Regions from separate parts of the Paenibacillus sp. J22P143 genome, predicted to be linked through region 3. Evidence: riboswitches for the same ligand, from Rfam matches in the RefSeq annotation. Region 3 holds a riboswitch; each other region holds the start of a gene.

Region 1 (3,164 bases), on a different contig from region 3:
ACTCTCTTAGTTTCTTCGTATCACTCGTTACATCCGGGTCACACAATAACTCGCTTAGTTTGTCATAGCGGTCCACAATGGACTGAAGTCGATCCAACATAGGGGATCACTCCTTTCTCTATTTTATAAATCATTAAACATTGAAACGGAAATGCATAACGTCGCCGTCATTCACCACGTACTCTTTACCTTCAAGACGCACTTGGCCTTTTTCCTTAGCACCAGCCATCGATCCTGCAGCTGACAAATCGTTGTACGACACAACTTCCGCACGAATGAATCCACGTTCGAAATCCGTATGAATCACGCCTGCCGCTTGCGGAGCTTTCGTTCCTTTACGGATCGTCCATGCTCTAACTTCTTGCACGCCAGCTGTGAAATACGTGTACAAGCCTAGTTTTCTATATGCTGCTTTGATCAATCTATTCAAGCCGGACTCTTGAAGTCCCAACTCTTCCAGGAACATCGCTTTTTCTTCTTCTTCCAGCTCAGCAATTTCGGATTCAACCTTCGCGCTAATGGAAACGACTTCGTTGTTTTCTTTCTCAGCGAATGCCTTCACAATTTTAACGTATGCATTGTCGTCCGCAGTTGCAACTTCATCTTCACTCACGTTTGCCGCGTAGAGCACTGGCTTCATCGTTAGCAAATGAAGATCGCGAACTAGCAGGCGCTCATCTTCTGTCAAATCCAAGCTGCGTGCTGGCATATCGTTATATAAGGCTTCTTTGATACGTTCCAAACACTCAACCTCAGCAACCACCTTCTTGTCGCCGCCTTTGAGGTTTTTGCGTGAACGCTCGATCTTTTTATCAACCGACTCAATGTCTGCCAAAATCAATTCAAGATTAATCGTCTCGATGTCGCCAATCGGATCAACTTTCCCAGAAACGTGAGTAATATTATCATCCTCAAAACAACGCACAACATGCACAATCGCATCAACTTCACGGATGTGTGCTAGAAATTTATTTCCAAGGCCCTCGCCTTTGCTCGCACCCTTAACTAAACCCGCAATGTCAACGAATTCGAAGGCCGTCGGCACGATACTCTTAGGCACAACGATTTCCACCAGCTTCTGCAATCTCTCGTCTGGTACTTCAACTACCCCAACATTCGGATCGATCGTACAGAACGGATAATTCGCAGATTCTGCCCCCGCCTGTGTAATTGCATTAAACAATGTCGATTTTCCTACGTTCGGTAGACCGACGATACCTGCTTTCAAAGCCATTGTCGTTACAACTCCTTAATTTTCGAAAATCATCCTTCTTATTATATAGTACTTGGAGGGCAAAAAAAAGCCTGCAAGCTATCGATTCGCCGCAGACTTTTTTTCCATTGCTATTTTGAACTCGTCATCCCGCTTTTGCACGAAGTACGTTTTGATCTGATTCCGCAAAATAAAACCGCGCAGCGCATTGCTTTGTTCAGCGGGAACGCTTTCAAAGCTAGCACCATAATAATAGGTGTCCTCTAGCTTTTCTTTCCTTATAATTTCCAACTGACAAGGCATATCGAAGCCCAACTCTAATTGCACGTAAAGTGTACATTTTATATGTAGAATCTTATCAATCATGCCATTGTCGTCTATCGTAAAACCGATACCATTCATCGAAATATTTTTAATTGAAATATCTATCGGGGTTTCAAGCTGTTGGGGCTCCTTTTGATTCGCATTCTGAAATTCGAGGATCTGACCAAATCTTCTTACATTGACCCTTGGGAATTCCCGCTTCTCCGCGAATCTTCTGCGATTCTCAGGTGGATTAATGACAATGAGCGAACCTGGTTCTCTGGCGACAACGGTCGTATGCACGACGAATAGCCCTGATTTGGTATACATCGTAATCTTCACCTTGTCACCCAGTTGGAACACATCATATTCCGGTAGTTCAATTTCCATAATGTCCCCTTGGGCATAGGTCAGAATACCCGTGGATACGAAATCATCCTTCCCTACAACAGCCCGGCAATCGATCAATACTTCCGCATCGTATCCTTCTTTACAACCATATCGCTTCAAAGCATCCTGCTTCATCGCCATGCTCACCTACACCTCGCCCTTTATTGATGGATGTTCATGTATGTTTCCGCACAAAATAGACTGCCCCACAAGAAAGGGACAGTCTATCACCTTAATCAATAAAAGCATCGATTGTCGGTAACCAGACTGCCATAGTTCATTAGAACCTTAGACCCTCAGCTTTGCGTCCTTGCTTTTCAACAAGTTTGCCATTGTCGAACCTTGCTATGAATGTTATGTCGTTCATCATTTATGGTCTAAAAGACCCACTGTTATCACCATTATACGTAGCCTAGTTATTTCTTTCAACTAAAATCCTTGCATGAGCCCTGTTTTTATTGTATGAATGTGTAGTGGAATGAATATCCACAGGTTTACAAGTTATCCACATTGTTATCCACAGCTTGTTAACAACGAATATTTGTTCGGATGTTTATACACATGTGGATAGACTATTATTGCGAGGTGTCCCCCTGTGGATGAACATATCCCCTGGATGAAAGAAGCGATCGGCGAGGCACTGAAGGCCGAAGCAATCCGTGAAGTACCGATCGGCGCCATCGTCGTCCATCAAGGTCAAATTATTGGCCGCGGTTATAATTTACGTGAAACAACCTTAGATCCTCTCGCGCATGCGGAGATGATTGCGATTAAGCAGGCAAGTGAGCATTTACAGGCTTGGCGTCTTCTAGACTGCCAGCTCTATGTGACGCTGGAGCCTTGTCCGATGTGTGCAGGTGCGATCGTGCAAGCACGTATTCCTCAAGTGATTTACGGAACGGTAGATCCGAAGGCAGGCTGTGCGGGGACGTTAATGAACTTGCTGCAGGAGGACCGGTTCAATCACCGGGTCGATGTGGTAAGCGGCGTTTTACAAGAGGAGTGTTCCACGATGTTGACGCAGTTTTTTCGAAAATTGCGCGGGAAGGCGTAAAACCTTCCTTACTTTAACTGGATCGAACGTACGATGAAGAAGATAATTGTGCCAAACAGCATCAGCAGCAGGAAGCCCAGGATCCATACGTTAAGATCAGCGATACCCTTTTTAGCGCTTTGGACAACAGACCATTCAATGAAGCCAAACAGAATTACAATCATCGCTTTTAAACTGTTGATAAATAAACGAGCATTCTGGTAT
Region 2 (3,164 bases), on a different contig from region 3:
TCTGCAGGGACAGTTGAAGATGGGGGATAAGCTTCCTTCTACGAAGGAGCTGTCCGAGCGCTTCGGCGTCGGGCGTTCCACGATGAGGGAAGCGCTAAGCGCCTTGAAAGCGATGGGTCTCATTGAGATTCGGCAGGGCGGTGCGTGTCGTGTCATACGGCAAGCACCTGCCGAGGTTTCCCTGCCAGAATGGACGTCGCTTCGCATGAATCGAACGACGCTCCTGGAGCTCATGGAAGTGAGACAATCGCTAGAGATTTCAATTGCATCGATTGCTGCGCGGAAAAGAACAGCTGAGGACTTAGCGCAGCTGCAGCGCATCATGCAAGACATGGAGAGCTCCGTAGGCAATGACGCTGAGGGTGAACGAACCGATCTTGCTTTCCATGAGCTGCTCGTTCTAGCGACACACAACGCCATTATGGTGCAGACGTGTGACTCGATCCGCAATGCGATGGAAATGATGATTCGCGACATCCGCCGTGCGGAGCTGTATGCGAATCAGGAAGTGGCTGTCCAGCTTTTGAAGGAACATAAAGTGATTTATGAAGCGATTCTAAACGGAGATCCCGTGCTGGCTTCTGAGGCGATGCGCGAGCATCTGGAGCATGTGGAGAGTATTTTGATCAAATATATTTGAATAACCAGAGGGCCTTCCCACTATGCGATAAGCTGAGGGGAAGGTTTTTTCTTTGAAATATAAAGATTTATTTGTTCGGCTCAATAAGTCGGCTATATTCCTCCGTGGACGCGTTCGTCCATAGAGGCAGCATAGGGAAGTGGTCTTGCGGGCGGAATTAGCCGAAAAAATGGACTAACCCGAGAGAAGCGGTGAAGGGGAACGTGGTGGACTCTTCCGAAGGCAGGGTGCAGCTAACCTTGCAAAGAGTGTTCAAAGACAATTCTCTGGGAACATTTCATTTGCATACCTGGTTGGAAAAATTGGTAATTGTTTCGACCCTGCTCTTTCGCTGCATACATGGCTTGGTCTGCATGATTAAGCAAAAGCTCCTGTGTATCTCCATCGTAAGGATATATGGAAATACCAATATTCGTAGACACATAGATGTCGCCAATTTCCATATGAAAAGGAATCTCCAGCAAGGCGATGATGTTCTGGGCTTGTTCCGTAATTTTTTGTTGATCACCTTGGGGAAGTAGGATGACAAATTCATCCCCACTCAACCGGGAGACGGATCCATGTATGGGTAAACAACTAGCAAGTAAAGCAGCGAATCTTTGAAGCGTGTGATCCCCAATCAAATGACCGAAAGAGTCATTAATCCATTTGAACCGATAAATATCCAAAAACATAACGCCTAAGGTCTCATTGTTTTGTTGAGCACGAGATAGAGCACGCTCAAAAAGCTCATTAAATTGATTGCGATTAGGCAATCCCGTTAAATGATCAAAGTACGCTAATTGATGCATCAGTTCTTCGGATTTCCTGATTTCGGTTAAGTCCCGCAGGCAGGCTGTATACATCTTATTTCTCCCATAAACCATATCCGTTATGATAATTTCGGCCGGAAATGTGCTGTGGTCCGCTCGGTAAGCCGTAATTTCGATGCGTTTGCCCACGATGGAATCCGACTTCTGATGCAGCAGTTGATATAAACTAGCAGCAGCTTGTCCATCCTGATCGATAGAAAATAGGAAATGGAATAAAGTACGTTTAAGCGCCTCTTCACGCTTGTATCCGAATATGGCTTCTGCTGCAGGATTACATTCAATAATCTTGCCCTCAGATGTAAACATGAGAATACAATCGATGGCTGATTCATAAATGGAAGCCCCAATAAGGAACCTCGAACGGATGGCTCTCGTTCTGAATGCGACGAGAAGACCTACTAGAAGACCGATCAGTGCACCGCAAACGGTTATAAGAACGGAGATACTTACAATTGGCAAATGAGAGCCCTCCTACGATTTTCACGAAATAAAAAAAGGATCATCCCGAATAAAGGATCATCCCCTTCATATCCGGCAACCTGTCAACCATAGCATCCCATTCGGAATGCGTTAGGCCATGGCTTTGCGTCTCATTGTTTCCAATGATTTGCCCTTTTCAATGCTGTTTCATTATTATAGTGTAGGTGAAATTCACCTGTATATAGCAATAAACGTTGTCTCATGTCGAACGTAAAAAAAGTTTTGTAATTGGGGCATATTCTTGCTTGAAGTTGAATAAAACCGGCTTAGGCACTGTGAAAAAGTGGCTAAGCCGGTTTTTGTCATTGGATTTTAAACGATGAAATCACGTTGTCATTCCCAGTAGTGGCTAAGTTGCTGTTATCGGCCGTTAACACAAAATTTATCAATCGAAAGCACAAAAATGATCATGTGAAAGCGTGTCCAATCTCTCTAGAATTAGCTTTACATTAGGATGGAAGCATGCTGCCAGAGGACTAATTTTTTCGTCTAGCTAAACACCCAAACATATTAGTCCATTGTCTCATAAAATGAGGTGTGCATAGTTGCATATTTCAACCTTTTTTCGAACGACCTTCCCCTAGAAGGTCGTTTTTTTATTTTGAAAAAATATCCTTCATCAATCATGGCGTATATACCGTTTTTAAATGCTGTAAATTCCAAATTACTTTATCTCCACTTGCGTTTATCAGCTCTATTGAACCACTATCCGCTTTGTAAAGTAAGCCTATTTTCTTCGTGTTATCTCCAAGATCAAAAACAACTAGGTTTCCCTCCAATTTTTTACATTGCCCTTCAAAAGTTCTGGATAAGGTAATGTTGAAAGGACTCAATGGAAGTGATTGACTATTAAGCGAATAAGGTGTGAGATGAGCGTGATAAGGAATTAACCATTTTAGGTGATTCATAGAGACAAACATAGTTTTATAGACCGGCGAGTAGAAGACGAAATAATCATTCATAATACTGGTTAAATAACCATGGATTGTTTTATTGCCAGTTACATAAATCTCTACAAATCGCCCTTTTGCATTATTTAATATCTTTCGAAATGAGAGGCTGTCCTCCTGATAATCGATTGGCGTTTCATCAGATAATTGCTCGGGTTCCGTACTAGACTCTGGATTCAGTCTTACATTCTGTACGTTGACTAAGGGGATATAATAGAACTGTTGATTATTGACCATGACCATGATATCCAACCCTAAATCAATTACTTTACCTTTACAAAA
Region 3 (3,164 bases):
AACGATTTTAATTATTTTTGTAAGGCTACGACCCTACTTCGTAAATCTGAGGGGAAAGGTTTCTGTAGCCTTTCTCCCCCCTACAAAATACAGTGTATTAATTTATATATTCATTGCGATGTGGTTACACGGGTGTTATACTAGAGTTAACTTATGAATGGAGTTGGTAACAGGTATGACATCCAATCAAGAAACTAAGAAAGACTTAAAGACAAAAGGTATTAGCCCAACTATGACCTTCAAGGCTACACCAGAACTTAGAAATAAGATTGAACAGATCGTCTACTATCATTCCGAACAGTTATTTGGGCTTGAATTTAATATGACACAGGCTATTGAGATTGCAATTAAGCATTATCATAAGACCGTAGTCGAACCTTGGTTGGTAGCTAATGGAAAAGCAACGACAAAAGTACAGGAAGATAAACCTTAACTTGTAGTGATTTATTTATTGCCATAATAATTATACATAACATTTAAAACACAATGTATAAGAGTATATTTATATACATGCGTTACAGCCCATCGGCTGTAACGCTTTTTCTAATTCAGTTCGTTGTTCCTCAATTGCAGTGGCCTTCATCAGTCGTGCCCCTGCCTTCACAAGGATCCAGCAAAATACGCCTCATAATGATGGACTGGTTTGGGTTCAGCTAAATATAAACCTTCTTCTGCATCTGAGCTAGCAATCTGCTCAACAACTGCCAAAAGGAAAACACTAAATGCCAACACATGGAAATAATTTAATAACGTCAAAGGAATCCAAAAATCCTTTATAAGAAAATTTATCACTGTCGTGATATCCCAAAATACATAGATAGAATAAGCAATCAGGTATGATATAAAAGCTTTTTTCGGTATAACACCACAATGTGCAAAGAAGAATAGAGTACATATGTCAAAATGGCCGCAATTCCTATCACAGGAAAAAGAATTTCTATATGATAAAGGGAAATGTTCATCTCATACATTTTCTCTAAAATAACATCAATAATCCCAACAGCGAATAAAAGAATAGAAAATAGTATCGACATATAAATAAACACGAGATCAAGTACAACCTTTTTGCTAACACGAGTAGAAATCCACACAAACAAACACCCTGAAAATAATGCCCCTTCCAAATAGTAAAGGAAACTGTGTGGAAGAAAATCTATTGCATTCGATTCTGATAGTGTTAAATCATTACCGAATGATTCAAATGGACGAACAGTAGCAAAAAGATCATTACATAAAAAGACTACGAAGAGAGCAATAATAATCTTAATCAAAAAAGTAAATTCCTTACGAACACAAGACTTTAATCGCAACTTGTAGGCGTATTTTCTGGATGTAGTCATACATGAAGTATACTCTTCCCTTCTTTTTTCAACAAAAAAATCTCTTAAATACGAGTTTAATAAAATGTAATTTTGTTTTTTCCAGTTGTTTTAGAAAGATATAAAGCTTTATCTGCTTTTTCTAATATTTCATCAATTGGTTCATTATTGTACATAGCTACTCCAATACTGATCGTAACACCTTTCTTATTTTCTTCACTTACGAATACACCTGTTTCAATCAAACTTCTTAATTTTTCAGCTATAAGTAAGAGGCTTTCTTTGGTTTCATTACATACAACTATAATGAACTCTTCTCCTCCCATTCTAACAAATACATCTTCTTTTCTAATTCTTGAGCTTATTAAACTACTGATATTTTTTAATATTTCATCTCCAACAGGATGACCGTAGTTATCATTAATGCGCTTAAAGTTATCAATATCAAAAGCAATGAATCCGAGATGAAAGTTACTTCTTTTCCATGATGATATTCGATTTTCAAGAAATTCATTAAAATATCTTCTATTATATAAACCCGTTAAAGGATCTGTAAAAGATAATTCATTTAATTCTTTAACTAGTTTCACATTGTGAAGTTTGTAATGTGTAACTAAACTGAAAATAGAAACATTAATTATCGAAGAAAATATGGATGCGCTATTTGTGGGTAGATCAAAATAATACATCACTAAAGATTTATATATATTAAAAAAGATAAAATTGTAAACCAATACGTTTTCCAAAATGGATAGTGTGTTATTAAAATAAATGATGGAAATAACAGGACACTCCACATAAAAAAATATATATGTTCTCTTGATTGGAAAAAATAGATTGAAAGTCCAGGAATAGGGATTATCACTGCTATTAATATCCACCATATCATTTTTGAGTTTAAAAATTTAAACATATTATAAACCTCCTATATATGCCTTATTTCACATACTCGCTAGGGCAAAATAACCGCGAACCAAATGGTTGCACGAATTATCCACCGGAACTATCACCGGTGATATAGGCTGCAACCTGGCAATCATGATCCCTATCTATAAGGATTTTAGACCCATGGCTTTGCGTCATTCCCTTTCGAGAATTTTGCCTTATTCTATTTCAATTCTTGAATCGTTATTTTTAATAGTGATCTTCACTTCTAGGATTAGGACACCCTATGGATAATGTTAATCAATACATATTGCGATAACATTAGGGAATCATTTCTTTTCTGTTGCTTATGTATTTCTTATCTATTTAAGAGAATAAGGCATCCGATCTAATTCGGATGCCTTTCCCTGCCACATTGCACTAGGAAATTAGAGATTGATTCCAAAACGACAGCTAGTTCCTCTTTTACTTTCGACAATAGAAGAAGTGATTGCTCAAGATCTTTTTTACCACTCTCAAGCTCCTCAAGCTCATGCTGCAAATTCGCGGCCGATTCTAATAGTTCCAAAGCACCAATATGCAAAGCAACCCCCCTTAGTATATGGGTCAACAAAACAGCCTGTGCCATATCACCCAATTCTATAGCTCGACGAATATGCTCTGCGTCCTGGCAATGGTCCGCAGCAAACATTTGCAGTAATTGCCGATACAATCCAATATTTTGTTCTAACTGATGCAAAGCTTCTTTTACATGCAGGCCCGTTAACGGAACCAATTTCGCTGCTGCCTTAGTAGAATCGTCCACAAGAACATCTTTCGTACGAGAAGCTTTCAAATAGCTTTGCAACACATTGTATAGCTGAACCGGGTCAAAAGGTTTTGAAAGATAGCCGTTCATGCCTGCTTCCCGCACCTTCTCTTTCACGCCTTCCACTACATCCGCTGTCATCGCAAGAATCG
Region 4 (3,164 bases), on a different contig from region 3:
GGTCAAGTGCCCTTACATTCGTCACATCTATCTAAGGGGTGGAGTAGGACCAAGAACGGATTCGCTTGAATATATTTGTATTGCTTATTACCCTTCGAAGCATATAGAATTATGGTCAATGGAATGAAATTAAAAATATTAAGAGCATTTTCTAAACTACACCGTCTGTTAAATCTTACGATAAAACTTCGATGACCTGAATCAACAGGATGGTGAAGTTTTGAGAGCTACAATTATTGATAATCAGAGGCTTGCTTCTCTTCATAATGGATTATGCAAATATTAAGGAGTGGAACCCTGATGATAAAAAGAAATCTTTCACTTGTGTGCATCTTCCTAGGATTTATTATGTTGCTCTACCCGACGGTTAATGATCGTTATGAGAGCTATCAGCAACAGAAAATATTGAAGCAATGGCAGGAAAATATAAAGCATATCGATCAGGTTGCACCTGTGACTGATGCGGCGGTGGACTTTATTCCTTCTCCAATTTCGGCAGATGTGATGTCTTTGAATAGCCAGCCCAAACCTCTCATCTCAGAGCAGACATCTACCCCGGCCTCTATAATGCAGAAAAATATTGAGGGTGTTTTAGTCATAGACAAGATCAATCTGAAGGTTCCGATTCTAACGGATGCAACAGTGAACAATATGAAGCTTTCCGTAGCCAGCATCGCCAATACAGGCAATGTAGGCGCTATAGGAAATTATGCTATTGCCGGCCATAGGAACCTTACCTATGGAAAGAATTTTAATAGATTGGATGAAGTAACTGTCGGTGATTTGATCGAAGTGGATACGGTGAGCAAAAAGTATTTGTACAAAGTGCAAGTCAAGCAATACGTGCTTCCAGAAGATGTTTGGGTTCTTAAAGGAAACGGGAAGGATCGTGAGATTACGCTGATTACCTGCCACCCTATGGAAAATCCGACACATCGGATCGTCGTTAAGGGGATATTAGTAGAGCCAGCGGTATGAATAATTTAACTAATTAAGCCAACTAGCATATGATACCATAGCAATATTTAGAAAATATGACTTCGGTGCTCTTCACCGATAAAGGCAAATCTAGCGAAAGCTAGAGACGCAAAACTAAAGGGCCTTCCTTTGCATTTATGCAAAGTTGGCAGCCAGTTACCGAAAGGGGAGTTTTTGTGTTCAAAAAAACCTTGTTAATGACGATGCTTGCTGCACTTCTCCTGATTCTTACACCGAAAGGAACTTATGCAGCGTCCGCTCCATCCATCACAGACAAGACTTATTTGGAAAAGGGAATTATTACACTCAACTACTCCAATGATAAATACACGAAAGCCATTGTCCGTATTAAAAAGGGGAACGTCATGTACGACTATAATCTAGTAAAAGGGGCTCAATACCCCCTGCAATTGGGAGACGGCACTTACAATGTCCTGATCGCAGAATTAGTAAGCAACAACAAATATAAAGTAGTCGCGCAAGAAAGCATAAATGTGAAGATGGAAGACGAAAATGCAGTATTTTTGCAGTCAATTCTGCTTTTTAACTGGAACACGGATACGCAAGTCGTCATTGAGGCGAAAAAATTAACTGTGGATGCCCAGTCGGATTTGGATAAAATTGCAACAATTTATTCGTACATAACCGAAAATTTCGAATATGATTTTGATAAAGCAAAATCTGTAGAAGCTAGCTACATTCCTGATCTGGATGAAGTTTACAATGCCTCGAAGGGAATCTGTTATGATTATGCAGCTGTCTTCGCAGCTATGGTTAGAAGTGAAGGAATTCCTACACGTTTAGTTATGGGATACGAAGTAAGTGCTCCTGATACCTATCACGCGTGGAATCAAGTTTTCTTAAAGGATAGCAATGAATGGGTAACTATCGATACGACGTACGATTCCGCTCGTGTTCAAGGCGGACAAGCTACACCAATGCTTAAGGATGCGGCGGACTATATAATTACTAAAATTTATTGAAATGATACGTTCTATTTCGAAGTTTAATAAATAAGGGCCTGAATTTGAATCCAAATGCAGGTCCTTATTTAATTATTTATTTATAGCTCTTGTTCAAATTATGTTCAGGTTACCGTGAGATTCTTGGATTATACATTGGTGGTCACGAGAGTGCTAATGGCTGGCGAGACGTTCTAAATGACTGCTTTCTTTATCCATCGTCCCGATGGGAAAACCTACCTGATCCAAACTCCTTGACGCTTCCAGAATAAAAGTTGTAACTTCTTTATAGAGTCGGATGAGAATGGAGTGTTGAAAGACAATGTTGTTGAAAAAGACAAGTGCTCTGATGATCTCACTTATGATTTTCATGCAGGGGATATATGGAATCGGCTTTATGATTCCAGCTAATGCAGCCACCGCGATTTCAGGCAATATCATTGATAGCGTGACAATGGCTGTATACGACGATGAGGGACATAATGTGACCGATAACGTTTACGAACAAGGTTCCAAGGTGCAGGTGAACTATACCTGGTCACTACCGAATGACCATGGTTACGGTAACGGGGACACATATACGTTCACACTGCCGCAGCAATTTCAACTTTTTAATGATATCAGCGGACCTCTTACGATCGATTCTGAGAGTGTAGGAACGTTCAGCGTAAACTCGGATAATCATCAAGTTCTCATGACCTTTAATGATTCCATTCAGACTCATGATTATGTACATGGCATCATGACTTTCACAACGAAATTCGATACGCAGATCATTACAGGAAGTACGACTCAAATTATTAAAATTCCGATTCGCAGCGGAGAGCAAGTTTTTTCAATTAACTTTAAGCCGAACGTCACCTCAACAATTGAGAAAAGTGGAGTTCCGCAAGGTTTCAATGCCAAAAATATTGATTGGACCGTGGATGTGAATAAGGCGTTGAATTCCGTAGAGAACGCGGTCGTAAACGACCCGATTCCTACTGGTCTGTCCGTTCCAGTTACCGTTGCTGTCTATGATCTGGACGTTAAGCTGAATGGTACAGTGACGCAGGGAGCTGAGTTAGATTCAAGCAAGTACACAGTGGCTATGACGGGAAAAACTTTGACGGTCAATTTTACAGAGAGCCCTATTCGAACAGCATATCGTATTCAATATACGACACCGGCTACTGACTTTGCATCATTTGTCAACACCGCAACGTTTGAAGGTGCAAACAAAAC

What was found. A riboswitch is a leader RNA that binds a small molecule or an ion and turns the genes downstream of it on or off. The one in region 3 is predicted to bind cyclic di-GMP.
Region 1: it holds a riboswitch for cyclic di-GMP, as region 3 does, so the genes downstream of both, AC58PQ_RS16545 (PilZ domain-containing protein) here and AC58PQ_RS06000 (GGDEF domain-containing protein) in region 3, are expected to answer to the same signal.
Region 2: it holds a riboswitch for cyclic di-GMP, as region 3 does, so the genes downstream of both, AC58PQ_RS22665 (diguanylate cyclase domain-containing protein) here and AC58PQ_RS06000 (GGDEF domain-containing protein) in region 3, are expected to answer to the same signal.
Region 4: it holds a riboswitch for cyclic di-GMP, as region 3 does, so the genes downstream of both, AC58PQ_RS24325 (transglutaminase-like domain-containing protein) here and AC58PQ_RS06000 (GGDEF domain-containing protein) in region 3, are expected to answer to the same signal.

The regions. Positions count from the first base shown of each region.
Region 1 is NZ_JCAUAQ010000011.1:15,643-18,806, reverse strand. Features, by position in the region: gene prfA (peptide chain release factor 1) at 1-100, opposite strand, end outside; gene ychF (redox-regulated ATPase YchF) at 134-1,234, opposite strand; gene AC58PQ_RS16545 (PilZ domain-containing protein) at 1,313-2,047, opposite strand; cyclic di-GMP riboswitch class I at 2,161-2,247, opposite strand; gene tadA (tRNA adenosine(34) deaminase TadA) at 2,523-2,960, shown strand; gene AC58PQ_RS16535 (DUF1648 domain-containing protein) at 2,969-3,164, opposite strand, start outside.
Region 2 is NZ_JCAUAQ010000021.1:69,780-72,943, reverse strand. Features, by position in the region: gene AC58PQ_RS22670 (FadR/GntR family transcriptional regulator) at 1-640, shown strand, start outside; gene AC58PQ_RS22665 (diguanylate cyclase domain-containing protein) at 874-1,911, opposite strand; cyclic di-GMP riboswitch class I at 1,983-2,074, opposite strand; gene AC58PQ_RS22660 (YwrJ family protein) at 2,556-3,164, opposite strand, start outside.
Region 3 is NZ_JCAUAQ010000002.1:526,503-529,666, reverse strand. Features, by position in the region: gene AC58PQ_RS06015 (hypothetical protein) at 176-433, shown strand; gene AC58PQ_RS06010 (hypothetical protein) at 601-792, opposite strand; gene AC58PQ_RS06005 (hypothetical protein) at 831-1,271, opposite strand; gene AC58PQ_RS06000 (GGDEF domain-containing protein) at 1,397-1,909, opposite strand; cyclic di-GMP riboswitch class I at 2,340-2,432, opposite strand; gene AC58PQ_RS05995 (MASE4 domain-containing protein) at 2,593-3,164, opposite strand, start outside.
Region 4 is NZ_JCAUAQ010000026.1:2,416-5,579, forward strand. Features, by position in the region: gene AC58PQ_RS24320 (class D sortase) at 301-978, shown strand; cyclic di-GMP riboswitch class I at 1,052-1,142, shown strand; gene AC58PQ_RS24325 (transglutaminase-like domain-containing protein) at 1,155-1,961, shown strand; gene AC58PQ_RS24330 (collagen binding domain-containing protein) at 2,263-3,164, shown strand, end outside.